Regions from separate parts of the Streptomyces sp. NBC_00984 genome, predicted to be linked through region 2. Evidence: riboswitches for the same ligand, from Rfam matches in the RefSeq annotation. Region 2 holds a riboswitch; each other region holds the start of a gene.
The links. A riboswitch is a leader RNA that binds a small molecule or an ion and turns the genes downstream of it on or off. The one in region 2 is predicted to bind cobalamin.

Region 1: another riboswitch for cobalamin. It lies ahead of OG520_RS13330 (ribonucleoside-diphosphate reductase subunit alpha); the one in region 2 lies ahead of OG520_RS03925 (FecCD family ABC transporter permease).
Region 3: another riboswitch for cobalamin. It lies ahead of metE (5-methyltetrahydropteroyltriglutamate--homocysteine S-methyltransferase); the one in region 2 lies ahead of OG520_RS03925 (FecCD family ABC transporter permease).

The regions. Positions count from the first base shown of each region.
Region 1 covers NZ_CP108734.1:3,087,620-3,097,386, forward strand. The annotation lists gene OG520_RS13305 (carbohydrate ABC transporter permease) at 1-723, opposite strand, end outside; gene OG520_RS13310 (extracellular solute-binding protein) at 823-2,106, opposite strand; gene OG520_RS13315 (GntR family transcriptional regulator) at 2,386-3,150, shown strand; gene OG520_RS13320 (DUF3311 domain-containing protein) at 3,413-3,667, shown strand; gene mctP (monocarboxylate uptake permease MctP) at 3,664-5,298, shown strand; cobalamin riboswitch at 5,464-5,605, shown strand; gene OG520_RS13330 (ribonucleoside-diphosphate reductase subunit alpha) at 5,745-8,156, shown strand; gene OG520_RS13335 (ribonucleotide-diphosphate reductase subunit beta) at 8,156-9,175, shown strand; gene OG520_RS13340 (GlxA family transcriptional regulator) at 9,481-9,767, shown strand, end outside.
Region 2 covers NZ_CP108734.1:927,685-937,451, forward strand. The annotation lists gene cobM (precorrin-4 C(11)-methyltransferase) at 1-95, opposite strand, end outside; gene cbiE (precorrin-6y C5,15-methyltransferase (decarboxylating) subunit CbiE) at 92-1,393, opposite strand; partial or broken gene OG520_RS03910 (tRNA (adenosine(37)-N6)-threonylcarbamoyltransferase complex transferase subunit TsaD) at 1,500-1,822, shown strand; gene OG520_RS03915 (ABC transporter substrate-binding protein) at 1,851-2,873, opposite strand; gene OG520_RS03920 (ABC transporter ATP-binding protein) at 2,889-3,674, opposite strand; gene OG520_RS03925 (FecCD family ABC transporter permease) at 3,674-4,783, opposite strand; cobalamin riboswitch at 4,885-5,030, opposite strand; gene OG520_RS03930 (DUF402 domain-containing protein) at 5,199-5,717, opposite strand; gene OG520_RS03935 (hypothetical protein) at 5,740-6,189, opposite strand; gene OG520_RS03940 (GntR family transcriptional regulator) at 6,235-6,882, opposite strand; gene cynR (transcriptional regulator CynR) at 6,944-7,852, opposite strand; gene OG520_RS03950 (carbonic anhydrase) at 7,988-8,587, shown strand; gene cynS (cyanase) at 8,661-9,131, shown strand; gene OG520_RS03960 (nucleoside deaminase) at 9,242-9,742, shown strand.
Region 3 covers NZ_CP108734.1:8,119,515-8,129,281, reverse strand. The annotation lists gene OG520_RS36135 (MFS transporter) at 1-1,217, shown strand, start outside; gene OG520_RS36130 (hypothetical protein) at 1,505-1,924, opposite strand; cobalamin riboswitch at 2,226-2,443, shown strand; gene metE (5-methyltetrahydropteroyltriglutamate--homocysteine S-methyltransferase) at 2,606-4,924, shown strand; gene OG520_RS36120 (HAD hydrolase family protein) at 5,425-6,207, opposite strand; gene OG520_RS36115 (molybdopterin-binding protein) at 6,358-6,753, shown strand; partial or broken gene OG520_RS36110 (molybdopterin cofactor-binding domain-containing protein) at 6,886-7,218, shown strand; gene OG520_RS36105 (M24 family metallopeptidase) at 7,194-7,883, opposite strand; gene OG520_RS36100 (molybdopterin-dependent oxidoreductase) at 8,122-8,592, opposite strand; gene OG520_RS36095 (molybdopterin-binding protein) at 8,731-9,117, shown strand; gene modA (molybdate ABC transporter substrate-binding protein) at 9,153-9,767, shown strand, end outside.

The DNA.
Region 1 (9,767 bases), 2.2 Mb from region 2:
CACCGAGGTGAAGCTCTTCCAGGCGCCGGCGCCGTCGAGCGAGGCGGCTTCGTACAGCTCCTTGGCGATCGTCGTGGTCGCCGCGTACAGATTGATCGCCACGAACGGGATGGAGCCCCAGACGATCAGCAAAGTGGCCACGAAGAACGTGGAGAACTGCGATCCGGTCCAGTTGTAGTCGGCCATCGAGTGCCAGCCGAGCTGGTCCAGCACATAGTTGACCACGCCGAAGCGCGAGGCGAACAGCCACTGGAACACGGTGGACGCGGCCACGAACGGCATCGCCCAGGCGAGCACCAGGCCGATCATCAGGGTGAGCCGCATCCTCTTGCCGAGGCGGGCGAGCAGCAGTCCGATCAGGGCGCCGCCGATCATGGTCAGTGCGACGTTGATGCCGGTGAACACGATCGTGCGGAGCGTGACTCTCCAGAAGTCCTCACCGGTGAGGACCTCCTGGTAGTTCTTGAAGCCGTTCCACTCGGTGACATGCTGGATCAGCTGTCCCATATTGAGGTTCTGGAACGACAGCATGGCGTTCTTCACCAGGGGGTACCCGAGGAGGAGCGCCGTCACCGCGAGTGCGGGAATCATCAACAGGTAGGGCGCCGCGCCGATACCCGGCTTCCGCTTGTTTCCCCCGTGCTGCCCGACGGGTGGTTTCCCGTCCTGCCCGCGGACTGCGGCCGTCTTGGCCACATCCGAGGGTTCGGTCTGCACTGCCATGCTCGCCATCTCTTCCAACAAAGCCCTACACGGAACGGTGCGTACAGCCGGGGCGGCGGGTCGGGACCCGCCGCCCCGGCGCGGGACGCGCTACTGCGACTACTGCTGCTGGCTGAGGCGCTTGTTGAGCTCGCCCTCGACCTGCTTGGCGGCGTCGGCGGGCGACTTGCCCTGCAGGACCAGCGTCATGTAGGTCTTGATCGGGTTCGGCGGGTTCTCGACCGGCGCCCACTCCGGGATCAGCGGCGTGGTGCCACCGGACTTGGCGGCGGCCGGACCGGCGGCCTCGGCGGCGGGCTGGCCGACGGTGTACTTCTGCATGGCGTCGTTCTTCGGGGACCAGCCGGCCTCCTTGATGAGCGCGCCGTCGTTCTGCTCGGAGAGCGCGATCTTCAGGAATTCCTTGGCCAGGTCCTGCTTCTTGCTGCCCGCGGCCACGGCGAGGTTCGAGCCGCCGAGGAAGACGCCCTCGGGCTTGTCGGCGGTCTCACCGGGGATGGTGAAGAAGCCGATGTCGTCCTTGAGCTTCGGGTTGGCCTTGATGGCGGTGCCGGCCTCGTAGCCCATCGCGATGATCGCGCCGGTCTTGCCCTTGGCGAAGACCTCGGCCTGCTGCGGGGTGGCCTCGTCCTTGTCCTTGGGGGCCTTGGAGTAGGACTGGTACTTCTTGTACACGTCCATGGCCTCGGCGACCTTCGGGTCGGCCAGGTTGGAGACGTACTTGTCGCCTTCCTTCTTGACCGGCGAGACGTCATTGCCGACGAGCAGGCCGTCGAAGAAGTACCAGTTCTGGCCGGGCAGGTAGATCGGCTCGGCGTTGCCCTTCTTCTCGATGGCCTCGAAGGCCTTGAAGAGCTCGTCGCGGGTCTTCGGCGTCTCGGTGATACCGGCGTCCTTGAAGACCTTCTTGTTGTACATGACGACGCGGTTGCCCACGTACCACGGCAGGGCGTACTGCTTGCCGTCGTAGATGGAGGGCTGGTTGACGCCGTCGGCCCAGGCGGAGCCGATCTCCTTCTTCAGGTCACCGAGGTCGGCGAGGCCGCCGGTCTTGGCGTACGCCGGGGTCTGGGTGTTGCCGATCTCCAGGACGTCCGGCGGGTTGGACTCGGAGAGGGCGGTGGTGACCTTCTGCTGAATGCCGTTCCAGTCCTGGACTTCGATATTCAGCTTGGCCTTGGTCTTCTTCTCGAACTCCTCGGTGACCGTCTTGGTCCACCCGTCCGGGTTCGAGCCGGACATCGTCCATACGGTCAGGGTCTGGCCCTTGTACGCGTCCGGACCGGCCTTCTTGCCACTGTCGCCGCCGTCGTCGGACCCACACGCCGCGAGGCCGATCATCATGCCCGCGACGCCGATCGCCGCGATGAGCTTGCGCTTCACGCCAAACCCTCCTCAGGGATACTGCAACCCCGCCCACCGCGAAGACATTCGACGAGTACTGCTGGGGCTGGACCTGGTCTTTAATGGTTTAGACCAGTACCGGGAGCTTGGCCTAGACCTTTAGGGGTGTCAAGGGTGTATAAGAAGTGCACTCGCGTCCGTTACAGGACCGACACCTAAGGGAGGGCGACCAGCCGTGACGGGACCGTGCCACCATGTGAGCCGCGACAGACGGAGGAGCCGGTGACGGCAGCAACGCAGCAGTCGGGAAGGCGGACCATGGGTGCCGACGGGGGCAGTACGGAGAACGAGACGGGCGCGGCCACGCGGACGGCGCGCGTCCCGAAGTACTACCGGCTGAAGCGACATCTGCTCGACATGACGGACACCATGCCGCCGGGCACCCCCGTGCCGCCGGAGCGGACCCTGGCCGCCGAGTTCGACACCTCGCGCACCACCGTGCGCCAGGCGCTCCAGGAATTGGTCGTCGAGGGCCGGCTGGAGCGCATCCAGGGCAAGGGCACCTTCGTGGCCAAGCCGAAGGTCTCGCAGGCCCTGCAACTCACCTCGTACACCGAGGACATGCGCGCCCAGGGCCTCGAACCGACCTCCCAGCTGCTGGACATCGGCTACGTGACGGCCGACGACACGCTGGCGGGACTGCTCGACATCACCACCGGTGGCCGGGTGCTGAGGATCGAGCGGCTACGGCTGGCCAGCGGCGAGCCGATGGCGATCGAGACCACCCACCTTTCAGCCAAACGCTTCCCCGCGCTCCGCCGTTCGCTGGTGAAGTACACCTCCCTCTACACCGCACTTGCGGAGGTGTACGACGTACGGCTGGCCGAGGCCGAGGAGACCATCGAGACCTCGCTGGCCACCCCGCGCGAAGCCGGCCTGCTCGGCACGGACGTGGGCCTGCCGATGCTGATGCTCTCCCGGCACTCGCTCGACGGACAGGGCGAGCCGGTGGAGTGGGTGCGTTCGGTCTACCGCGGCGACCGGTACAAGTTCGTGGCGCGCCTGAAGCGGCCCACGGACTGACCCCGGCGCGGGGACGGACTCCAGCCGTCCCGCCCGTACGGAACGTCGCTCGCGGCCCCCGTGGAACGCACCACTCCACGGGGGCCTTTCGCATGTCCTGGTACGGACCAACTGCCGTACACCTGACGGATTTTCGAGCATACGCACCCGATTCGCGGACCGTTTCCGGACCGCAATGCGGACAGGGGGTGACGGTGACCGGAAGCCTCCCCTAGATTTCCTGCGCATTACAAGGTGATCAGCGAGGGGACGGAGTCGCCAAATGCCAGCAGACCCAGAAGGAAAACCACCCACCGTCACACCGGTCCGGGTGGTCATCGCCCTGTGTCTCGTCGCGCCGTTCGTGGCGATGCTCTGGGTGAGTTCGTACGCGAAGGTGGACCCCACCTTCATCGGCATTCCGTTCTTCTACTGGTACCAGATGCTCTGGGTGCTGATCTCCACCGCGCTCACGATGACCGCGTACAAGCTGTGGCAGCGTGACCAGCGCGCCCGCAAGGGAGGTGAGTCGGCATGAAGGACGGTGTGAACGGCGTCGCGCTCGGCGTCTTCATCTTCTTCTTCGTGGCCGTCACGGTCATGGGCTTCCTGGCGGCGCGCTGGCGCAAGGCCGAGAACGAGGCCAGCCTCGACGAATGGGGCCTGGGCGGACGGTCGTTCGGCACCTGGGTCACCTGGTTCCTGCTCGGCGGCGACCTGTACACCGCGTACACCTTCGTCGCCGTTCCGGCGGCGATCTACGCGGCGGGCGCGGCGGGCTTCTTCGCCGTGCCCTACACGATCCTCGTGTACCCGCTGATCTTCACCTTCCTGCCGCGGCTCTGGTCGGTCTCGCACAAGCACGGGTACGTCACCACCTCGGACTTCGTCCGCGGGCGCTTCGGCTCGAAGAGCCTCTCGCTGGCGGTCGCCGTCACGGGCATCCTCGCCACGATGCCGTACATCGCGCTCCAACTCGTCGGCATCCAGGCGGTGCTGGACGTGATGGGCGTCGGCGGCGGCGAGAACACCCACTGGTTCATCAAGGACCTGCCGTTGCTGATCGCGTTCGCGGTGCTCGCCGCGTACACCTACTCGTCCGGCCTGCGGGCGCCCGCGCTGATCGCGTTCGTCAAGGACGGACTGATCTACCTGGTCATCGCGGTGGCGATCATCTACATCCCGATCAAGCTGGGCGGCTTCGACAACATCTTCGCCAAGGCGGGCGAGGCGTTCTCCCAGACCAATCCGGCCACCGGCAAGCCGCGCGGCGCGCTCGCACCGGGCGAGGCCGGCCAATGGGGTTACGCCACCCTGGCGTTGGGCTCGGCGCTGGCGCTGTTCATGTATCCGCACTCGATCACGGCGACGCTCTCCAGCCGCAGCCGCAACGTGATCCGGCGCAACACCACGATCCTGCCGCTGTACTCGCTGATGCTGGGCCTGCTGGCGCTGCTCGGCTTCATGGCCATCGCCGCCGGGATCAAGGTGGACAACGGGCAGCTGGCCATCCCCCAGTTGTTCGAGAACATGTTCCCGGACTGGTTCGCGGGCGTCGCGTTCGCCGCCATCGGCATCGGCGCGCTGGTGCCCGCCGCGATCATGTCGATCGCCGCGGCGAACCTCTTCACCCGCAACATCTACAAGGACTTCCTGAAGCCGGACGCGACCCCGGAGCAGGAGACCAAGGTCTCCAAGCTGGTGTCGCTGCTGGTCAAGGTCGGCGCGCTCGCCTTCGTCCTCACCATGGACAAGACGGTCGCGATCAACTTCCAGCTGCTCGGCGGCATCTGGATCCTCCAGACGATGCCGGCCCTGGTCGGCGGCCTGTTCACCCGCTGGTTCCACCGCTGGGCGCTGCTCGCGGGCTGGGCGGTCGGCATGGTGTACGGGACGGTGGCCGCGTACGGGGTCGCCAGCCCGACCCAGGCGCACTTCGGCGGGTCCTCCGAGGAGATCCCCGGCATCGGCGAGATCGGCTACATCGGCCTCACCGCGTTCGTGCTGAACGTGGTGGTGACGGTGGTGCTCACCTTCGTCCTGAACGCCGTGAAGGCGCCCGCCGGGATCGACGAGACCTCCCCGTCCGACTACACGGCCGACGCGGGCGACCCGGGCGTGAAGACGGAACTCCCGCCGGCCACGGCAGGGGCGCCGGGCGGTCACTGAGACCCGCGCCAACGGCCCGTCGACGGCCCGCCGAGCCTCCTCCAGCGGGGCGCGGCGGGCCGTCGGCTTGATCCGGCCCGGCGGCCCGGGAAAGGGCCGTACGGCTCATTCTGTGGGCCCCGCCCAGTCGGCGCGACACAACATGTGGGGGCTGCCTCATCGGGCAGCCCCCACATGTATGCTCGTCCTCGCTGTCGCCGCAGGGGAATCCGGTGCGAATCCGGAACTGTCCCGCAACGGTGTATTCAGTGCGCTTTTGTGCACCCCCGAGTCAGTCCGATGACCTGCCGGCAGCGCATCCGGCTCGACCGAACCGGATGCCCAGACGTCCGGGCCTCGCGGTTGGGCCGGTGGACGCCGTGCGGAGTGCTGCCCTGCCCCGGGTACGCGCCCGTAGGGCTGCCCCGTTCCCCGCCGGCCCCGAGCCGAGCGAGGGAGAGCACCACGTGACCATCGCGCCAGCCGATCCGGCTTCAGTCGCCGTGTCCGCAGCAGCCGAGTCCGAGGCAGCCGCACAGGACGGACCGGGAACCGCACTGCTGCGGACCCTGACCGACCTCACCGCCGATCTGCCCGACACCGACCCCGGCCGGGTCGCCGCCGCCGCGCTGCGCGGTCGCAGCGCCCGAGCGGACGAGGCCGAGCTGCGCTCGCTGGCCACCGAGGCCGCCGCGGGCCTGATCTCCGAGGACCCCGCCTACTCCCGGCTCGCCGCCCGGCTCCTGACCCTCACCATCGCGGACGAGGCGGCCGGCCAGGGCGCGGCCTCCTTCTCCGCCTCGGTCGCCGTCGGGCACCGCGAGGGCCTGATCGCGGACCGTACCGCCGAGTTCGTCGCCCGCCACGCGGCCGCGCTGGACGCGCTGGTGGAGCGTTCGCTCGCCGACGGCGCGGACGACCGCTTCGGCTACTTCGGGCTGCGGACCCTGCACAGCCGCTATCTGCTGCGCCACCCGCACACACGCCAGGTCATCGAGACGCCCCAGCACTTCATGCTGCGGGTCGCGTCCGGGCTCGCCGAGGACGACTCGCAGCGCGCGGTGGACGAAGTGGCGGCGCTGTACGGGCTGATGAGCCGGCTCGACTACCTCCCCTCCTCCCCCACGCTCTTCAACTCCGGCACCCGGCACCCGCAGATGTCCTCCTGCTACCTGCTGGACTCCCCGCTGGACGAGCTCGACTCGATCTACGACCGCTACCACCAGGTGGCCCGGCTCTCGAAGCACGCGGGCGGCATCGGTCTGTCGTACTCCCGCATCCGCTCCCGCGGTTCGCTGATCCGTGGCACCAACGGGCACTCCAACGGCATCGTGCCGTTCCTGAAGACGCTCGACGCCTCCGTCGCCGCGGTCAACCAGGGGGGCCGCCGCAAGGGCGCCGCCGCCGTCTACCTGGAGACCTGGCACGCGGACATCGAGGAGTTCCTGGAGCTGCGCGACAACACGGGCGAGGACCAGCGGCGTACGCACAACCTCAACCTGGCGCACTGGATCCCGGACGAGTTCATGCGCCGGGTCGACGCGGACGGCGACTGGTCGCTGTTCTCGCCCGCCGACGTACCCGGTCTCGTCGACCTGTGGGGCGACGAGTTCGACGCCGCGTACCGGGCCGCCGAGGCGAAGGGGCTGGCCCGCAAGTCGATCCCGGCCCGCGAGCTGTACGGCCGGATGATGCGCACCCTCGCGCAGACCGGCCAGGGCTGGATGACGTTCAAGGACGCCTCCAACCGGACCGCGAACCAGACCGCCGAGCCGGGCAGCGTCGTCCACTCCTCGAACCTGTGCACCGAGATCCTCGAAGTCACCGACGACGGCGAGACGGCGGTCTGCAACCTGGGCTCGGTCAACCTCGGCGCGTTCGTCGCCGACGGTGACATCGACTGGGAGCGGCTGGACGCCACCGTCCGCACCGCCGTGACCTTCCTCGACCGGGTCGTCGACATCAACTTCTACCCGACCGAGCAGGCCAGCCGCTCCAACGCGAAGTGGCGCCCGGTGGGCCTGGGCGCCATGGGTCTCCAGGACGTCTTCTTCCAGCTGCGGCTGCCCTTCGACTCCCCCGAGGCCCGCGCGCTCTCCACGAGGATCTCCGAGCGGATCATGCTCGCCGCGTACGAGGCGTCGTGCGAGCTGGCCGAGCGGTCCGGCCCGCTGCCCGCCTGGTCGCAGACGCGCGCCGCTCGCGGTGTACTGCACCCCGACCACTACGACACCGAGCTGAACTGGCCGGAGCGGTGGGACGCGCTGCGCGCCCGCGTCGCGAAGAGCGGGATGCGCAACTCGCTGCTGCTCGCCATCGCGCCGACGGCGACGATCGCCTCGATCGCGGGGGTCTACGAGTGCATCGAGCCGCAGGTCTCCAACCTCTTCAAGCGCGAGACGCTCAGCGGTGAGTTCCTCCAGGTCAACGCGTACCTGGTGGATGAGCTGAAGCAGCTCGGGGTGTGGGACGCGCGGACCCGTGAGGCGCTGCGCGAGGCCAGCGGCTCGGTGCAGGGCTTCGCCTGGATCCCGGAGGACGTGCGGGCGCTGTACCGCACGGCGTGGGAGATCCCGCAGCGCGGCCTGATCGACATGGCGGCGGCCCGTACGCCGTTCCTGGACCAGAGCCAGTCGCTGAACCTGTTCCTGGAGACGCCGACGATCGGCAAGCTCTCCTCGATGTACGCGTACGCCTGGAAGCAGGGGCTGAAGACGACGTACTACCTGCGCTCGCGCCCGGCGACCCGGATCGCCCGTGCCGCCTCCGGCCAGACCGCGACCGCCGCCCCCATCCCCGTACAGCAGGCTTCGGCGCCCGACGCGGACGCAATCGCCTGCTCCCTCGAAAACCCCGAGTCCTGCGAGGCCTGCCAGTAATGAGCTCCACCAACTCCGACAAGAACCTTCTGGACCCGGGCTTCGAACTGACGCTGCGGCCCATGCGCTACCCGGACTTCTACGAGCGCTACCGCGACGCGATCAAGAACACCTGGACGGTGGAGGAGGTCGACCTGCACTCCGACGTCGCCGACCTCGCCAAGCTGTCCCCCGGCGAGCAGCACATGATCGGCCGGCTGGTCGCGTTCTTCGCGACGGGCGACTCGATCGTCTCCAACAACCTCGTGCTGACGCTGTACAAGCACATCAACTCCCCCGAGGCGCGGCTGTACCTGTCGCGGCAGCTCTTCGAGGAGGCCGTGCACGTCCAGTTCTATCTGACGCTGCTGGACACCTATCTGCCCGACCCGGACGACCGTGCCGCCGCGTTCGACGCGGTCGAGGAGATTCCCTCGATCCGCGAGAAGGCGCAGTTCTGCTTCAAGTGGATGGACTCGGTCGAGAAGATCGACCGGCTGGAGACGAAGGCCGACCGCCGCCGTTTCCTGCTGAACCTGATCTGCTTCGCGGCGTGCATCGAGGGGCTGTTCTTCTACGGCGCGTTCGCGTACGTCTACTGGTTCCGCTCGCGGGGTCTGCTGCACGGTCTCGCCACGGGCACCAACTGGGTGTTCCGTGACGAGACGATGCACATGAACTTCGCGTTCGAGGTCGTGGACACCGTCCGCAAGGAGGAGCCGGACCTCTTCGACGACGAGCTCCAGCAGCAGGTCACCGACATGCTGAAGGAGGCCGTGGCCGCGGAGCTGCAGTTCGGCCGTGATCTGTGCGGCGACGGACTGCCCGGCATGAACACCGAGTCGATGCGGCAGTACCTGGAGTGCGTCGCCGACCAGCGGCTCACCCGGCTGGGCTTCCCGGCGGTCTACGGCTCCGAGAACCCGTTCTCGTTCATGGAGCTGCAGGGCGTGCAGGAGCTGACGAACTTCTTCGAGCGCCGGCCGTCCGCGTACCAGGTGGCGGTGGAGGGCTCGGTCGCCTTCGACGACGACTTCTAGAGCCGGAGGGTCCTAGATCCTGGCCCAGCTTCTGAGGTAGGGGCGCCGCGCAGCCGTGACGGGCTGCGCGGCGTCCGCCGTTTCCGGGGGTCCGTCGCTCCGGGCCCGTTCGCGGCGCGCAGCTCGCGGTCGATGCGGCGCTCGCGGGCGAATCCGACAAGGGTGGGCAGCAGGAAGAGAGCGATCAGCACGGCCGTGCCCAGGACGTTCTGGAATGTGTTCATGGCTCCACTCTCGCCCGCGCGGACACATCGCGGCAGTGGCAGGACTGTCATGGACCATCGAATTACTGCCACACTGGCTCCATGCTGAAAAATGTCGCCGCTCTGCTGCTCGACGAGGTCCACCCCTTCGAACTGGGCGTGCTGTGCGAGGTCTTCGGCCTCGACCGCAGCGACGAGGGACTGCCGGTCCACGATTTCGCGGTGGTCTCCGCCGAGGGCCCGGTGCTCCGGACCCACGCCGGCTTCACCATCAGTACGCCGCACGGCCTCGACCGCCTGGAGGAGGCCGACCTCATCGCCGTACCGGCCGGCAGCCACTTCATGGACCGGGAGTACCCCGAGGAGGTGCTCGGCGCCCTGCGCCGGGC
Region 2 (9,767 bases):
TACAGGCACACCCGGCAGGAGGCGAGGGTGCGGGCGCCGCGCACGGTGATCAGGTCGGCCGCCCCCGGGCCCGCGCCGATGAAATACACGGTCATCTGTTGTCTCCTGGGTCTTGCGCGGGCTCTTCTGCTGAGCGTTCCGCATCGGTACTGATCGAGGGTTTGCGTACGGACCACTGGGTGACCGGCATGGCCTGCCGCCAGCCGGTGAAGCCGCCGACCGGCACGGCATGCGCGACCGCGAGCCGGACCAGGTCACCGCCGTGCAGGCGGTGCGCCCCGGCGAGCAGCGCCTCGGACTCCAGCGTGACCGTGTTGGCGACCAGCCGTCCGCCGGGCGGCAGCGCGTCCCAGCAGGTGTCGAGAAGGCCGGGCGCGGTCAGCCCGCCACCGATGAACACGGCGTCGGGCGTGGGGAGTTCGGACAGGTTGCCGGGGGCCCGGCCGGTGACGACGCGCAGGGCCGGGACGCCGAGACGGCCGGCGTTGCGCGCGATGCGTCCGGCCCGTGCCGGGTCGCGTTCCACGGTGATCGCGCGGCAGGACGGGTGGCTCCGCATCCATTCGATCGCGATGGACCCCGAGCCGCCGCCGATGTCCCAGAGGAGTTCGCCGGGGGCGGGCGCGAGCACCCCGAGGGTCGCGGACCGGATGTGCCGCTTGGTGAGCTGCCCGTCGTGTTCGTAGGCCTCGTCGGGCAGGCCGGGGACGGCGCCGAGGCGCAGGGCTTCGGGGGTGCGCCGGCAGTCGATCGCGATGACGTTCAGCGGGTCGCCCGGTGGGTGCGGCCAGTGGTCCGCGGTGCCCTCCAGGCATGCCTCGTCCGCTCCGCCGAGCTGTTCGAGCACGCGCAGCCGGCTCGGGCCGAAGCCCTGTGCGCGCAGCAGTCCGGCCACCGTGGCCGGGGTGCCGGCGTCCGCGCTGAGGACCAGCACCCGTCGGCCGTCGTGCAGTGCGGCGGCCAGCCGGGCGGCGGGGCGGCCGACCAGGGTGACGACCTCGGTGTCCTCCAGCGGCCAGCCGATCCGGGCACAGGCGTAGGAGACGGACGAGGGGTGGGGCAGGATCCTCGGCGCACCGGCACCGAGCACTTCGGTGAGGGCCCGGCCGATGCCGTAGAACATCGGGTCGCCGCTGGCCAGGACGGCGAGCCTGCGCCCGGCGTGCGCGGCGAGCAGGCCGGGGACGGCCGGCCGCAACGGCGAGGGCCATGGCACCCGTTGTCCCCGGCAGGACGGCGGGAGCAGGGCCAGTTGCCGCTCACCGCCGATGAGAACCTGTGCGTCGACGAGCGCCGTGCGCGCCGCGTCGGTCAGTCCAGCCCATCCGTCGGCGCCGATTCCCACGACGGTCACCGCAGGTGGGACGGGTTGTTCGGGTGGAGCGAGAGTCACGGCCGGTACCTCGGTGTTCAGGGGATGACGCAGCCGAACTCTACTGTCCGGCCATGATCGGGCGACGGCCAGGTGGCCACCCCCGTACCCTTATTGCAATCTCACGGGCGACCCGGACGCGGTGGTCTTCCCGCGTCCGCTCACCGGGCCCCGCGACGCTCCCTACGCGTTCCCCTTCCCCGGCCTGAAGACCGCCGCCCGCACGTACGGGCCCTGGCGGAGGCGCGGGGCCGGGCCGCCGGTGTCACCCTGCGTGTGCCGCCGCTGCGGCTGTGCACCGACAACGGCGCGATGATCGCCGCGGTCGGGGACCTGCTGGTCCGCGCGGGCGCACAGCCGGCACCGCTGGACGTGTCCATCGACCCATGGGCGCCGCTGGAGTACGCCGCACTGCATCCGGTCGCCCGCACCGGTGCCGGGGCGGCGTGACACCCGGGCACCGGTGCGCGGGCACGGGTCAGAGATCGACGTTCCTCAGATACGCGGCAAGTGAACTGATGGCCGCCGGATTGCGCGGACTCTCCACCAGGTCCGCGTAATCGAGGACGAAGACACGGTCGTTCTTGATGGCCGAGACATTCGCGAGCGGCGGATAGGACTTCAGGAACTTCTCCTTCTGCGCCGCGCCATTGTCACCGTAGTCGTTGATCACGATCACCTCGGGGTCACGGTCGACCACGGTCTCCCAGCCCACGGTCACCCAGCTGTCCTTGAGGTCCTTCATGACGTGATCGCCACCGGCCTTGGTGATGATGTCGTGCGGCCCCGCGAAAGCACCGGAGGTCAGCGGCTTGTCCCGCCCGTCGTCGTACAGGAAGACCCGCGGGCGGTCGGTACCCTTCGGCGCCTTCGCCTGCGCTTCCGCCACCTGCTTCCGGAACATCGCGACGAGGGCCTCCGCACGGTCCTCCACATCGAATATCTTTCCCAGGTTCCGCAGATCGGTGTAGAGCGCGTCGAGCGGTGCCATCACCCCGCGCGCTTTCCCCTTGCCGTTGCGGCACGACTCGCTCAGCAGATACGACCCGATGCCCACTTTCCGGAGTTCGGCAGGAGTGAACCCGTCCCCCTCGCTGAATCCGTAGTTCCATCCGGCGAAGACCAGATCGGCACGGGCGTCGAGGACCAGTTCCTTGTTGATCCTCTCCTTGGAGAGCCACTTGGCCTTCCGGTATCCGTCCTTCCAGGGAACGGACGTGAGGTCGCCCTTGTCCTCGGGCATCACATATCCCGCCATGTGGTCCTCGAGTTCGAGCGCGAACATGATCTCGGTGATGCCGACGTCATTGGTGACCACGCGCTGCGGGGCCTTGTCGTAGGTCTTCTTCTGGCCGCAGTTCTCGACGGTCACCGGATAGTGGCCGGTGCTTTTCCGAGCGCTGTCCTTCTCTCCTTGGTCCGAGGGCATTTCCGCACCGCAACCGGTGAGGACCAGGGCGGCGGCGATCACGATCGCGGCGGGGCGTACGAGGTTGTGCATGGCGGCGGTGACTCCTCAGGAATCGGGTCGAGCGGGGCGAAGACGGTCGAAGAGCAGCTGTACGGCGCCGGTCTCCGGATGCGGGACGCGGTGTGCCCGTACGCCGAAGACCTCGGCCAGCAGGCCGGGGGTGAGCACGTCGTGCGGAGCGCCGGAGGCGACGATCCGTCCGCCGTCGATGACATGGAGCAGATCGCAGTGGAGTGCGGCGAGGTTGAGGTCGTGCAGCGCGGTGAGGACGGTCAGCCCGCTGTCGCGCACCAGCGCCAGCACTTCCAGCTGCTGTGCGATGTCGAGGTGGTTGGTCGGCTCGTCGAGCACCAGCAGCCGGGGCTGCTGAGCCAGCGCGCGGGCGATCAGCACCCGCTGCTTCTCGCCGCCGGAAAGAGTGAGGAAGCCGCGGTCGGCGAGGTGGTCGGCGCCCACTCCCGCCAGCGCGGCCCCGCACGCCTGCCGGTCCTCGTCGGTGGTACGTCCCATCGACGACTGGTGCGGCAGCCGCCCCATCTCCACGACCTCGGCGACCGTGAAATCGAATTCGGTGGCCGCCTCCTGGGGAAGTGCGGCCAGCCGGCGCGCGCTTTCGCGCGCGCTCATGGCGTACAGATCCTCGCCGCCGAGCCGCACCGTGCCGCCCGAGGGACGCAGAGCCCGGTAGACACAACGCAACAGGGTGGATTTGCCACTGCCGTTGGGCCCGACCAGACCGACGAGCTGCCCCTCCCCCGCTCCCAGTGTGGCCTCCTCCACCAGCCGTGCGCCGGCGATCTCGACCGTCAGAGCATCGATGTCGATCCGCATCAGGCGCCTCCGAACGTGTAGGAGCGGCGGCGCATCAGGAGTACGAAGCACGGCACGCCGATGACCGCGGTCAGCACGCCCACCGGCAGTTCGGCAGGCGCGAGCACCACGCGGGAGAGGATGTCCACCCAGATCAACAGGACAGCACCCACCAGTGGTGCGACGGCCAGCAGCCGGCGGTGGTCCGCGCCGACGAGCATCCGTACGGCGTGCGGGACCATCAGTCCGACGAAGCCGATCGCACCGCTGACCGCGACCACCGCCCCCGTGACGGCCGCGGAGACCAGGAAAAGTTCCTTGCGCAGCCGCCCCGCGTCCACCCCCAGCGCGGCAGCGGTCTCGTCGCCCATGGCCAGGGCGTTCAGCCGACGCGCCGACCAGGCGAGGTGGGCGAGACCGCCGAGCACGGCCCCCGCGGCAATCGGTACGGAGGCCCAGTCGGCTCCGCCGAGGCTGCCGAGCATCCACATCATCGCGGAGCGGGCGGCTTCACCGCGCTCGGCCGCGAACACCATGAACGTGGTGACGGCCGAGAAGCCGTAGTACATCGCGGTGCCCGTCAGGACGAGCCGCAGCGGGGTCAGACCACGAGCGGTGCGTGCGATGGCGTACACCAGCATCATGGCGAGGAGCGCGGAAAGGAACGACGCCGTGGACAGCGCCCAGATGCCCAGCGTGCCGAAGGCTCCGAAGATGAGCACGGCATTGGCACCGACCGCCGCGCCCGAGGAGATGCCGAGGACGAACGGGTCGGCAAGGGCGTTGCGGACCATGGCCTGCACGGCGACGCCGATGGCCGAGAGTCCGGCCCCGACGACCGCGGCCAGCACGGCTCGCGGAAAGCGCAGTTCCCAGACGATGGTGTACGCGGGCACCTGGTCAGGGGCTATTCGGCCGCCCGTCAGCCCGGCCCACAGACAACACAGCACTTCGCTCCAGGAGAGCCCCGACGCCCCGATGCCCGCCCCGCAGACGAGGGAGACCGGGAGCACGGCGCACAGGACGGGAAGGAGCAGCGACAGCGACACGCGCCGGGGCGGCGCGGGCCCGGCTCCGGCACGGGCCGTGCGCGAGGGCACGGCAGGCTTACGGACGAGGGGTGTGGCCACGGGCGGATCGCTTTCGCCTCGGGCCGTGCACCTACGTGATCAAAGGAGCAGCCCGGACGCGGAGCGCCCTGCGCAGCACCACTCGCAGTCCACGGCGAATTGACAGGAGCCTTCACCACCGCGGGTAATCGGGCTCACGGGGCCATATCTCGGGCTCCGCCTACCGTTGCGGGTCAGCGCCGGATTTCGACCGGACTTCCCCCGCGGGGCACTTGCAGCTTAGCGTGCATGGGTTGACACACCGTCAGGGGGGATGGTCGGTGTGCACCGATTTGCGCACGTGCGGCCAGGTGATGGCTGGTCGACGGGGGCTGGTCCGCGGCTTCTGCTCGCGTGGCCCGCCCCGGCCGTCACCACTCTCCTGCACGGAAGAACCGGGGGGCCTCGCCCCGAGGGGAACGCGATGGCATTCCGGTCAGCGCGAGGAGATCTCGGCGAGCCAGGACTGACAGCGGCTGCCGAAGGGCTCCGCGTGCGCGGTGAGCGCAGCCCTCAGTCGGTCGGCCGACGCCGTGGCCCGGTCGATGACGTCGGCCGGGTAGGAGTATCGGACCCGGTGATCGGCAAACTCGTCCTCGTCGTCGACGAACACGCTTCCCCCGTCACGTACGCGGCAGACATCGAGGTCCAGGTCGATCATGGTGACCTCCCCGGGGTGCAACCACCGGGCCGGGGTGGTGACATCGCAGTAGGCGTCCAGCCGCGCGGGAGCCGCTTGGAACAGCGCCGTCCACCAGGCATCACGGGGAAAGAGCATGACCCTGGCCTCCCGCGTGGCATAGACAGGCCCCTCGGCACCCTTGCTGTAGACGGTGCCGACCGGCGCCCCGAGCCAGACCCCGTGCTCGTCCTCGCCCAGCCGGACCATGGAGTGGTGCCAGTGCAGGCTGCCGTCGTACTTACGGACGGAGACCAGCACCTCATCAGCATCCATGAACGCATCCATGGCCGGGACACTACAGCGATGGCCCGGCAACCGACCGGTGACCGGCAACCGCTCCGTCCGGGGTGTCCAGGACGAGGAAGGCGTTGTCGTTCTCCTGGCCGCCTCCCGTGACCCAGCCCGCGCTGCGCCAGCCCCACCAGCCGTGGGGGGCGTTGCCCTTGTCGTAGTTGGGCGCAACACGGTAGTTGGTGCCGCCTTCACCGAAGCCGCAGTGACGTGCGGTGGCCACCACCGAGCGGTTGTTACTCGTGACAACGTTGCCAGAGCGGATGTAGTCGCCCTTGCCCGGGATCGTGAAGTACAGGCGCCCCACCGTGCCCCATACGCTGGCACGGGTCTGAACTCCTGTGCCCGCCAGGGCTCTTGTCGCGGGTATGTGGACCGGCTCGCCGCCGGCCTCGGCGACCGCGCCCACGGAGGGCCGCGCCGCGGAGACGGTGTCGGGCGCGGACATCGGCACGGCCGCGCGGATCCGCGCCGGGGTCCCGTGGCCGGGCCGTACCGCTCAGCCCTGGTGCTTGCGGCGCGCGGCGGCTGCGTTGCGACCTGTCACCAGGTGTTCGTCGGCCAGCTTCCCGACCCGCGCGACATCACGCTCCGCAATCGCCTTGTAGAGGCCTTCGTGCTCCTGCGCGACGCCCTCCAGGTCGTCGTGCTGCCCCAGCAGCCAGCGCATCCTGCTGCGAAGAGTGCTCTGGAGCTCGTTCAGGAGTTCGTTGTCGGCCAGTTCGGTGACCGTCTCGTGGAAGTCGGCGGCGGCCCGGTGGGCCCGTACGGCATCCCCCTTCTCCGCCGCCTTCAGCTCGGCGTCGAGATCCGAGCGGAGCTTCTCGAGTCCCGCGCGGGTGCGCCGTTGGGCGGCGAGCCGGAAGGTCAGCGTCTCCAGGGCCGCGCGGACCTCGTCGAGGTCCTCGACGTCCGCCGGTGTGAACTCCCGTACAACGGCCCAGGTTCGCGGCCTGGGTGTCACCAGCCCCTCGGTGACCAGCGCCTTCAGGGCCTCTCGGACGGGCAGCCTGCTCACCCCGAGCTCCGCGGCGAGCTCGCGCTCGACGAGCTTGCTGCCCGGCTCACGCACACCGTCGATGATCTCGTCACGCAACTGGCGCGTGACCCGCTCCGACTCCGGCTCGAAGTCTCCAGACCCTGTCATGTCCTCAATTCTCTCATCACTCGACGTCCGTATTCGGTATGCCGTCCGCGGCACGGGATTCTCAGGCCGGTGCGTAGCCGCGCGCGCGGATCAGGTCGCGGGCGAGCCGGGAGAAAGCGCGCGCGGCGGCGCTCTCGTAGGCGCTCTCCCGGTGCAGCAAGGTGGCGACGCGGGCGGGCAGCGGAGGGTCGATGGGAATCGGCGTGAGGTGAAGGTGGTCGTCCGCGATCGCGTCGGGCAGCACGGTGGCCAGCGGGCCGGTACGCCGGACGATTTCGGTGAGGGCCTGGATGGTGTTGGCCTCCACGGAGATCGGCGGGCTGACACGATGCCGGGCGAAGTAGCCGTCGATATGGCTCCGGGTGGCGAAGTCGCTGCTGAGCAACGCGAGTTGCTGGTCGGCCAGGTCGCTCACCGGCAGTGGCCGGTCGCCCCGGTCCTCGGCACGGTCCGTGGCGACGACGAGGCTGAGGGTCTCGGTGAACAGGGCGGTCGCGGTGATGCCGGGCAGATGGGATCCCGCGAAGGCGATCCCGAGGTCGAGATCGTCGGCCAGAAGGCTCGCTTCGATGCGGTCCTGGGTCATTTCCCGCAGGTCCAGCGTGATGCCGGGGTGGCGCGCGTGCAGCGCCTCCACGAGCGGGCCGACGAGATACGCGGTGAAGGTCGGCGTCACCGCCAGCCGCAGATGCCCCCGGGAGAGGTCCGCGACGTCGAGGACGGCACGGTCGGCGGCCGCCAGTTCCCGCAGTGCCCGCCGCGCGTAGTGCACATAGGCCTCGCCCGCGTCGGTGGGGCGGACGCCGCGACCGCTTCGGTCGAGCAGCTGGACACCGACGGCCCGCTCCAGTTGCTTGATCTGCTGCGACAGTGTCGGCTGCGAGATGCGCAGCTCTTCGGCGGCGCGCGTGAAATTACCGTGTTCGGCCACCGCGATCAGATAGCGGAGGTGACGTAGTTCCGGACCCATACGCGCAGCATAACTCACACTATTGATGCGATCTATAAGGATCATGGGTAGCAAGACTTGGACACTATAGATGGAGGTCATGCATGGTGGATTTCGTCAGCCCGTCGGGCCGGCATTCACCGAAAGGAGTGACCGATGCATGACCTCACGGGCGGCCTCGTGCGTTTCCGTCGCGACGTCTTTCCCGCCAAGGCGGGGCTCTTCGCCCACCTGGCCACGACCCACCGGCCGAAGACGCTGTTCGTCGGCTGCTCCGACGCCCGCGTGGTCCCCGAACTGATCACGCAGAGCGACCCGGGCGAGCTGTTCGTCATCCGTACCGCCGGCAATCTCGTCCCCGCGTACGCATCCGGCCCGGACGGCATCGCGGCAAGCGTCGAGTACGCCGTCGCCGTGCTGCACGTGACCGACATCGTCATCTGCGGCCACTCCTCCTGCGGCGCGATGACCGCCCTGGCGGAGGAGCACGACCTCAGCGCCGCGCCGGTCATCGCCGGCTGGCTGCGGCACGCCGACGCCGCGCGGGCCCGCGCCGCCGCCGAGCCGGCCGTGTCCGGACCGGCCAAGGTCGCCGCGCTGGTGCGGGCGAACGTGGCCGCCCAACTGCAGAACCTGACCACCCACCCCTCCGTGGCCCGCGCCCTGGCCGACCGGACGCTCACGCTGCACGGCTGGGTGTTCGACATAGCCACCGGCACCGTCGAAACCATCGATGCCGCCCCGGCCGCGGCCTGACCACCCACCCCCCTTCACCACGACGACCGCCCGGCCGCACAACAAGGCCGGCGCCCCGAAAGGACCCCCTGTCATGACGCACGCCCAGTTCGACCCCACCGCCCGCCAGGCCCTCGCCATCGCCGCCGTCGAGGCCAAGACCCGCAAGGACCTCAGCTGGCAGCAGATCGCCGACGCCGCCGGGCTTTCGGTCGCCTTCGTCACCGCCGCCGTCCTCGGCCAGCACGCCCTGCCGCAGAACTCCGCCGAGGCCGTCGCCGAGCTCCTCGGCCTCGACGACGACGCGGCGATGCTGCTGCAGACCATCCCGACCCGCGGATCGATCCCCGGCGGCATTCCCACCGACCCGACCATCTACCGCTTCTACGAGATGCTCCAGGTCTACGGCACCACCCTCAAGGCCCTGGTCCACGAGCAGTTCGGCGACGGCATCATCAGTGCCATCAATTTCAAGCTCGATGTGAAGAAGGTCGCCGACCCCGAGGGCGGCGAGCGCGCCGTCATCACTCTCGACGGCAAGTACCTCCCCACCAAGCCGTTCTGACCCTGCGCGGAACACAACACGGCGGGCCGGACGACGCCGTACGGCCGCGTCCGGCCCGCCGCGGGCCACCCGCCCGCCCCACACCCACCGCCCCGCACCGGAGGACCCCCATGGACTTCGCCCAGCGCACCATCGACATCGCCCGCAAGAACGTGGAAGAGGGTGGACGCCCCTTCGCCACCGTCATCGTCAAGGACGGCGAGATCCTCGCCGAGAGTCCCAACAGGGTGGCCCAGACCAACGACCCCACCGCCCATGCCGAGATCCTCGCCATCCGGGAGGCCTGCCGGAAGCTCGGCACGGAGCACCTGGTCGGCGCGACCATCTACGTGCTCGCCCACCCCTGCCCGATGTGCCTGGGGTCGCTGTACTACTGCTCCCCCGACGAGGTCGTCTTCCTCACCACCCGCCACGCCTACGAGCCGCACTATATGGACGACCGCAAGTACTTCGAACTCGACACTTTCTTCGGCGAGTTCGCCAAGGACTACACCGAACGGCGACTGCCCATGCGCCACGAGCCGCGCGACGCCGCCGTGGATGTGTACCGGCTGTGGCAGGAGCACAACGGCGGCAGCCGCCGCGTCCCCGGCGCGCCGACCGCGGCGTAGCCGCGCGAAGTGCCTACGCAGGGCC
Region 3 (9,767 bases), 7.2 Mb from region 2:
CCTACATCATGTCGTTCCTGGACCGGACCAACATCGGCCTGGCCAAGGAACGCCTGGAGGTCGACCTGGGCATCTCCGCCGCGGCCTACGGGCTGGGCGCGGGGCTGTTCTTCCTCACCTACGCGATCTCCGAGGTGCCCAGCAACCTGATCATGTACCGCGTGGGCGCCCGCTGGTGGATCACCCGGATCATGCTGACCTGGGGCGTCGTCTCCGCCTGCATGGCCTTCGTACAGGGTGAGAAGTCCTTCTACGCCATGCGGCTGCTGCTCGGCGCCGCCGAGGCCGGGCTGCTGCCGGGCATCCTGCTCTACTTCACCTACTGGTTCCGCTCCGAGATCCGCGGCAGGGCCATCGGACTGCTCCTGCTCGGCGCCTCCATCGCCAGCGTCGTCGGGAACCCGCTCGGCGGACTGCTCATGGAGATGGACGGGCTCGGCGGCTGGCACGGCTGGCAGTGGATGTTCGTCATCGAGGGGGTCCCCTGCCTCTTCCTGGCGTTCGCCATCTTCCGGTTCCTGCCCGACGGCCCGGCCAAGGCACCCTGGCTGACGGCGGAGGAGGCCCGGCTGGTCCAGGACGCGGTCACCCGCGAACAGACCGAGGGCGCCGAGGCGGCCGGAAACGGCTCCGGATCCGGCTTCCTGCTGACGGTGCTGCGCGACAAGCAGATGCTGCTGGCCATCTTCGCCAACTGGACCCACCAGGTCGCCCTGTACTCCGTCGTCTACTTCCTGCCCGGCATCATCGGCGGCTGGGGCGACCTCTCGCCGTTCACCATCGGCCTGCTGACCGGACTGCCCTGGCTCACCGCGGCCGTCGGTGCCGTACTGGTGCCGCCGCGCGCGACGACACCCCGGCGCTCCCGCAACTTCGTGGTGGTCGGTCTGCTGATGATGTTCACCGGCCTCATCGTCGCCGCCGTCGCCGGTCCCGTGATCGCCCTGCTCGGCTTCTGCTTCACCGGCCTGGCGTTCTTCGTCGTCCAGCCCCTGCTGTTCAACTTCCCCGCCACCCGGCTCTCGGGCAAGACCCTCGCCGGCGGCCTGGCACTGCTCAACACCATCGGCATCACCGGCGGCTTCGTCGGCCCGTACATCATGGGCTACGCCGAGGACGCCACCGGCAACCACCTGTCCGGCCTGTGGGTGTCCATCGTCCTGCTGGCCCTCGGCGCACTGGCGGCCACGCGGCTGCGCTTCTCCCCCAAGTCCTGAAGCGCGCTCCGGGGCGTGGGTCGGCCCGGGACGTCCCCATCGGCCGGGGCGGTCCCGCGGGCGCCCGCGCCCCGGGGCAGGTCCGGTTCGAACCGGACCACCGTGCCCCCGGAGACATCGGCCGTGCCCCACGGCCCGAGCCGGACGGACCGGGACCTGCCACGGCGACTCCCGGACGACGCGCGTCCTGGACCGACATCGTTGCCGACGTACGTGCGCTCGGCGCCGGTACCGCATCCCGCGCCGTTCACGCCGTCTCCGGTCCCTCACGGGCGTGCGTGCGCCCGTCAGTTGAAAGTCGTGTCGGAGAAATTCTGCTGCTGCCCCTGGATGACCGGGCCGGTCCGGGCGCCCTCTCTGACGCTGTTGTGAACTGTCACGGCCGGCACACCCGCCGCTGCGGGGGCGAGTTCATCCAGCAGCAGTCGCAGCTCCTGTGCTGCCGCCGGGTCCGCCCGCAGCGCTCGACGCAGCCTGAGCCGCCACTCGTCCTCGATGTCCTCCGCGACATCCGGCGCCTCACCGTCGCGGGCCGAGATGAGTTCCTCCCGGGACGCTTCGAGCTCTTCGTCCACGCCACCGGTTTCCCCGCCCCGTGCGAGGAAACGTGCCACTCGTGCCCGTGTCTGCGTCCAGGCGTCCGAGACCATGAGCCCCACCAAGGTCGTCGCCCCGGTCTCCGCCAGCGCCGCCAACTCCGCTTCCACGATTCCCCCGTTGTGTCGCCGTCGCGCTGCGCGTGTGTGAAGTTGCTCCTCCCACGGTAGAGAGCGGACGAGCACTTCGAAAGCGCGCCCAAGGGCGCGGCGCGGCTGAGAACCAGCCATCGGGTCGAAGATCACCGAGGCGGCGGTGTCGCGCCACGTCGGGGAAGGTGCGACGCCGGAGGGGCGTGTGGCGGACGGTGGCCCGTCGCGCGCCCTTCAGCCTGCCCGGCCGGACCGATCCCGTGTCTCATGTCACGTTCCGGAATGTGAACAGCGGTGCCCCGAGAGCGATCCGCCCTCTAGTCTGGCCGGTGCAGCTGGTTCGCCCTGTCCGCCAGGCAGGCGCGTCGTAAGAGGGAACCCGGTGGGAATCCGGGACTGCCCCGCAGCGGTGAGCGGGAACGACCGCCGTCATACGCACTGGATCCGGTCGGATCCGGGAAGCGACGGCCAGTAGGTGTCTGCCCTCGGCAGATGTGCCCGCGAGTCCGAAGACCTGCCCGTTGCCCGCACGCGACCCCTCGTGTGCGGATATCCCGGTGACCTCGTGGGCGGGTCGGCGTACACACCAGACGGAAGACCGCACCCATGGCGTGCGCAGGATCCGTCCGGTTCGTCATCCCTTCGCGTCCATGTCCCGTCCCCGGGATCTCAAGGAGTCATCTCGCGAAGGAGATTTCCGTGACAGCACAGCCCGCAGCCGCGGCAGCACACGCCACCGTGTACGGCTACCCCCGCCAGGGACCGGACCGGGAACTGAAAAAGGCCATCGAGGGTTACTGGAAGGGCCGGGTCACCGCCGACGCCCTCCGGGAAACGGCGGCCGGCCTGCGCCGGTCCAACTGGCGGCAACTGGCGGACGCCGGTGTCCACGAGGTACCCACCGGCGACTTCTCCTACTACGACCACGTCCTGGACACCAGCGTCATGGTCGGCGCGGTCCCCCGCCGGCACCGTGAGGCCGTCGAATCCGACGCGCTCGACGGCTACTTCGCGATGGCCCGCGGCACCCAGGACGTGGCGCCGCTGGAGATGACCAAGTGGTTCGACACCAACTACCACTACCTCGTCCCCGAACTCGGCCCGGACACCGTCTTCACCTCCGACTCCACCAAGCAGGTCGCCGAACTGAGGGAAGCCCTCGCGCTCGGACACACCGCCCGGCCGGTGCTCGTCGGCCCCGTCACGTACCTGCTGCTCGCCAAGCCCGCCCCCGGGGTGGCGGCCGGCTTCGAACCGCTCACCCTGCTGGACCGTCTGCTGCCGGTCTACGCGGAGGTACTCGCCGATCTGCGCGCCACCGGCGCGGAATGGGTCCAGCTCGACGAGCCCGCACTGGTCCAGGACCGGACGCCGGCCGAGCTGAACGCCGCTGCCCGTACGTACCGTGAACTCGGCGGCCTGACCGACCGGCCCAAGCTGCTCGTCGCCTCGTACTTCGACCGGCTCGGCGAGGCGCTCCCCGTACTGGCGAAGGCCCCGGTGGACGGACTGGCACTGGACTTCACCGACGACGCCGCCGCCAACCTCGCGGACCTCGCCGCCGCCGGCGGGCTGCCCGGCAAACGGCTCGTCGCGGGCGTGGTCGACGGCCGCAACATCTGGATCAACGACTACGAGAAGTCGCTGGCCACCCTCGCCACACTCCTCGGCCTCGCCGGCCGGGTCGACGTGGCCGGCTCCTGCTCCCTGCTGCACGTCCCCCTCGACACGGCACCCGAACGGGACATCGACCCCCAGGTCCTTCGCTGGCTCGCCTTCGCCCGGCAGAAGACCGCCGAGATCGTCACTCTGGCCAAGGGGCTGGCCCAGGGCACCGGCGCCATCGCCACGGAGATCGCCGCCAACCGGGCCGACCTCGCCTCACGCGCGCACTCCCCCCTCACCCGCGACCCCGCCGTACGCGCCAGGACCGCGGCCGTCACCGACCTCGACGGCCGCCGCTCCCAGCCGTACACCGAGCGCGCCGCCGCCCAACGGGCCCACCTCGGGCTGCCGTTGCTGCCCACGACCACCATCGGTTCCTTCCCCCAGACCGCCGAACTGCGCACGGCCCGCGCCGACCTGCGCGCGGGCCGGATCGACACGGCCGGTTACGAGGAGCGGATCAGGGCCGAGATCGGCGAGGTCGTCGCCTTCCAGGAAAAGGCCGGCATCGACGTCCTGGTGCACGGCGAACCCGAACGCAACGACATGGTCCAGTACTTCGCCGAACAGCTCACCGGCTACCTCGCCACGCAGCACGGCTGGGTCCAGTCCTACGGCACCCGCTACGTCCGGCCACCGGTGCTCGCGGGCGACATCTCCCGCCCCGAACCCATGACGGTGCGCTGGACCTCGTACGCCCAGTCGCTCACCGACCGTCCGGTCAAGGGCATGCTGACCGGGCCCGTCACCATGCTGGCCTGGTCCTTCGTCCGCGACGACCAACCGCTCGGCGACACCGCCCGGCAGGTCGCCCTCGCCCTGCGCGACGAGGTCGACGACCTGGAAGCCAGTGGCACATCGGTCATCCAGGTCGACGAACCCGCCCTGCGCGAGACCCTCCCCCTGCGAGCGGCGGACCACGCCGCATACCTGGAGTGGGCCACCGAGTCGTTCCGTCTCACCACCAGCGGCGTGCGTCCGGACACCCAGATCCACACCCACATGTGCTACGCCGAGTTCGGCGACATCGTCCAGGCCATCGACGACCTCGACGCCGACGTCATCAGCCTGGAGGCCGCCCGCTCCCACATGCAGGTCGCCCGCGAACTCGCCGCACACGGCTACCTGCGCGAGGCCGGACCCGGTGTCTACGACATCCACTCCCCGCGCGTGCCCGATGCGGACGAGGCCGCCGCCCTGCTCCGCAAGGGGCTGAAGGCCATTCCCGCCGAACGGCTGTGGGTCAACCCCGACTGCGGTCTGAAGACACGCGGCTGGCCCGAGACCAAGGCATCCCTGGAGAACCTGGTCGCCGCGGCCGGCACGGTACGCGGGGAGCTGCCCCCGTCCTGACGGCGCCCGCCGGGGCCGGGGCGCCCACGAGCGCCCCGGCCCCGGCGCGACACACGGCGTGCGGCAGCAGAAGCGTGCGCAGATCCGCCGGCCGTACACCGTCGCGTACGGCAAGACGCTTGCCGCTCGCCGCGCTGTTGAACACGTACTGCTTGCGGTTGTCCGCCCCGTCTCCGCTGATCTGCCGGAACTGCCACTGCCGGTCCGCGGCGGAGGCGCCAGCCTTGATGACGAGCCCGCTGCCGTCGGCGGCGACGGTCAGGTCCTTGCCGCTCTGCACGCCCGTCAGCTCGTAGGCGTGGCCCTTGCGCAGGGTCGCCCCGCCTCATCGGTGCGTCGGCCGCACCGGGTCGCGGGGGGGGCGATGCCGGGGCGGATCCGAGGGCGACGGCCCGCGCGACGGACCTTCGGGCGCCTGACCACGGGCTCCGTACCTGCCGGCACGGGATGGACTCATCGCGAGACGGGCCGAGGCCGTCAGGCACGCGTGACGCCCGCGATCACACCGCCCGGACAATGTCCTGGGCCGCCTCGGCCAGCAGTGAGATCTCGGCCGCGACCGCCTCCGGGTCGGCCGCGACGGTGACGTGGGCGACCTCGTCCAGACCCGGGTACGAGCCGACGCGCACTGCCCGCTCCGCGTTCCGCAGCAGATCGACGTCATTGATGTCGTTGCCGAATGCGACGTACTCGCCGATCCCCATCCACCGGAGGGCTTCCCACTTCGTCGTCGAACCCGGCGCAAAGTCGATGATCGCCTCGTCGAGGTGGTGATTGACCGTCATCCCCAGCCCACGGCCGACCTCGGCGAGTGCCGCCATGTCCGACGCACCGACGACGAGGAACTTCACGACCTCGGGAAGCTCGGCGATGTCCACCATTCTCGCGAGGTTGCCCTGATCGACACGGCCCCGGATCGGATGGTCCGCAGGTCCGGTGTAGGCGTAGTCCCAGGGGCCGTCGGCGAGGTACGTCGCCTCGTACTGCCCGACCGCTTCCAGCAGCGCGCCGAGTCCGGCGGGATCGAAGGCGGCCCGAGCCCGAACCTCGCTGTCGACCGAGACGAGGCTCCCGTTCCCGCCGATGAGTTCGGCGGACGCGAAGGCTCCGTCGAGGACGGGCAGCAGGTCCCGGACAGGCCGGGCGGAAGCGAACACCACATGATGGCCGACGCGCTCGCACTCGCCGATCGCCGTGAGAATCCGATCATCGATCGTTCGTCCGTCGAAGCAGAGCGTGCCGTCGATGTCGAAAACCAGTGTGCGGGCGCGAAGTTTGATCATCAACGGATGATATCCGGCCGGCCAACGGCGACGAGCCAGCGCCGGTGACCGCACCCGATGCCGGATACCGCCGCCCGCCCGGACCGCTTCCGACCTGACCGGACCAGTGCGGTGGGCAGGGCATCCGCGGATGGGCCTATCTTGGCGCATATGCAGTTCTACACAATCGGCCAGGCCGCCCGGCTCCTTGGTGTGAGCCCCGACACCGCGCGGCGCTGGGCCGACGCAGGCCGGGTGGCCACCCATCGGGACGAGGGCGGACGGCGGCTCATCGAGGGGAAGGATCTTGCCGCCTTCTCCGTGGAGCTGGCCAAGGGCGGTGGCGGTGAGGAGGACGCTTCGTACACCTCGGTCCGCAATGCCTTCCCCGGGATCGTCACCGCGGTGAAGCTCGGTGACGTCGCCGCCCAGGTGGAGATCCAGGCCGGCCCGCACCGGCTGGTGTCGCTGCTGACACGGGAGGCCGTGGAGGAGTTGGGGCTGGAGGTCGGGATGGAGGCCACGGCCCGGGTGAAGTCGACGAACGTACATATCGACCGCGTCTGACCGAGAAGCGCCGGCCTCCCCGTGCGTACCGCATTCACCGGCATCGTCACCGCTCCGAACACCCGGTCCCGTGGTCGTCGTCGGGGTCACCGCACGCGTGAAGTCGACGAGCGTGCTCCTCGCGTGCCTGCAGTCGAGGGCGGTGTCGCCCAGGCGCTGGGCGCGACCCTCTTCGAGAACGTCCGCATCGACGAGCGGGGCGAGGTCGAGACGGCTGCCTTCCGCCGCTACCGGCTCCCCCAGTACGCCGACGTCCCGCGCACCGAGGTCCACTTCGTGGAGACGGCCGACGCCATCGGGCCCCTCGGCGCCAAGTCGATGAGCGAGAGCCCCTTCAACCCGGTCGCCCCCGCCTTCGCCAACGCTCTCCGGGACGCGACGGGCATCCGGTTCACCCGGCTCCCCCTCACCCGCGACCGGGTGTGGACGGCGTTGTCGGATCAGAGCGTGAGCAGCTCCTCGTAGAAGCCGCCGAACTCCCGCTCCCGGTCGACGAGATGGATCTCCAGGATCCAGTGGCAGCGGCGCCCGGCCTTGTCGGTGCGCCGCATCGGGGTGTCGTTGGCGGGGGTGATGTACGACTCCATGTCCGCGCCGTCGATCCGCTCGTGCGGAAACTCCCCGACCAGGTGCCCGGCGTGCCAGCAGCCCAGCTCCCAACCGGCCTGCGCCGCCAGCCGTTCGACTTCGGCGTACAGCCGCGCGCCCGTGATCTCCGGGTCGGCCTCGAAGAAGCGCCGGCCCGCCGCGAAGACCTTCGGCAGGTCGTCGTGGAGCCGGTGCTTGACGGGGTCGTCGCCGAGGACGAAGGTCCGCCCGAAGTCGGCCTCGTACTCCTCGAAGATCGGCCCGAAATCGGCGAACACGATGTCGTCCGCGCCGATCAGCCGGTCCGGCGGATTCTCCCGGTACGGCATCAGCGTGTTCGGCCCGGAGCGCACGATGCGCTTGTGCCAGTGCCGGGTCGTGCCGAACAGCTCGTTCGCGAGGTCCCGGATCCGGTCGCTGACCGCCCGTTCCCCTTCGCCGGGCGCGACCAGCCCGCGTTCCTCGATCTCCGCGAAGAGCCGCTCCGCCTTCGCCTGGGCGTCCAGCAGTCGTGCCGAGCGCGTGGGTTCGTCATCCGCCATGGAACCGACCGTAGCCATGCCGCTCACCTCCGGCAACGCGATTCCTGTGCGGGTGGCTTCCACCGGCCCTCCGCCGGGAGCGGCGATCCGCCGATCTGCCGGGCATCGCCGGGGCGGGCCACGCCGTCCACCGCCGCCGGTGTCGGCCGCGCGGCACATGCCGGACGGTCAGGACGCCCTCGGTTCCGCCCGGCTCACAGCTCGCCCTCCGTCCATGCCGTACGGGTACGGCCCGGTGTCACGCCCAGGAGACGTAGCCGCCGTCCACCCGAATCGCGTTGATGCCGCTGATGTGCCGGGCCCCGCAGCGATCCTGGGGCAGGACGAGCTGGGCACCGGCGCGGTCGAGCGCGGTGCCGTCGATCGTGGCGGCGAGCAGTACGGGCGCGCGGCCGAAGTCGGGGTCGATCTCCGCCCAGGACAGCAGGGCGTGGTGGCCGTCCGCGCCGGACACCGCGATCAGGAAACGCAGGCGGTCCTTGCGGCGTGCGGGGTCGAAGACGGGACCGGCCGCCGACAGGACGTCGTGCAGGAGCGGCCCGGTGAAGCGGTGGTGCTGGATGCCGCTGGTGGCGCACTCGAAACTGACGTCGGCCTCGTGCTGCGGCCAGACGAGCAGGTCGGGCACCGTCAGGCGGACCGGACGGGTCAGATCGCCGGCGAGGGCGAATTCCGCCACCGGGTCCGCCGCTGCGGGGGACTGACTCACGGGCTACCACCTCCCGGATACCCCTACCCGGACAGCCATCCTGTACAAACGCACATGCGATCCGGGCAGATCCATGATCCGGCTCATGCAAAGCCACAGAAGACTTTTCCCTCGCATCTGCGGCAGTATCATCAGCGCATGCACACCTACCGGATCGGGGACGCTGCCGCCTTGCTCGGCGTCAGCGCCGACACCGTGAGGCGTCTGGTCGACGGCGGGAAGATCACCGCCGAACGCGACGGGACCGGCCGCCGGATCATCCCCGGGCCGGCCCTCGCGGCCTACGCCAGGCAGTCGCGGCGAACGGAGCGGGATTCCACCGGATCCTCGGCCCGCAACCGCCTCTCCGGCATCGTCACCGACGTGATCCTCGGGGACGTTTCGGCGCAGGTGGAGATCCAGGCCGGGCCGTTCCGGGTGGTGGCGATGGTCAGCCGCGAGTCGGCTGAGGAACTGAGGCTGGAGCCCGGTGTTCCGGCGATTGCCGTGATCAAGTCGACCAACGTGGTCGTCGACAGACCGTAGATGTGTCCGTCAGGACCAGAGGGAGTGGACCCGTGATAACCCGTACTGCGCGCAGGACCCGCCGGACCCTGCAGGCGGCAGGTGCCGGCGCCGCCGCGCTGCTGGCCCTGAGCGCCTGCTCCTCGTCCGACGACTCCTCGTCGGTGAAGTCGGACTCCTCCACCCCGGCCTCCTCGTCGGACAAGCTGTCCGGCACGGTGACCGTGTTCGCCGCGGCCTCGCTGAAGGAGAGCTTCACCACCCTGGGCAAGGAGTTCGAGAAGCAGCATCCGGGTACGAAGGTGACCTTCAGCTTCGGCGGCAGCGACTCTCTCGCCGCGAGCATCACCGGCGGTGCGCCGGCCGATGTCTTCGCCGCGGCCAGTCCCAAGACGATGAAGATCGTCACCGACGCGGGCGACGCCTCCGGCACGCCCGCCACCTTCGTTCGCAACCAGTTGGAGATCGCCACTCTGCCGGGCAACCCCGACAAGATCTCCTCCCTCAATGACCTCACCGGGTCGAGCCTGAAGGTCGTGCTCTGCGACAAGGAGGTACCGTGCGGCGCCGCCGCCCAGAAGGCCCTCGACGCCAGCGGACTCAAGCTCACCCCGGTGTCGTACGAGCAGGACGTCAAGAGCGCCCTGACCAAGGTCGAGCTGAAGGAGGCC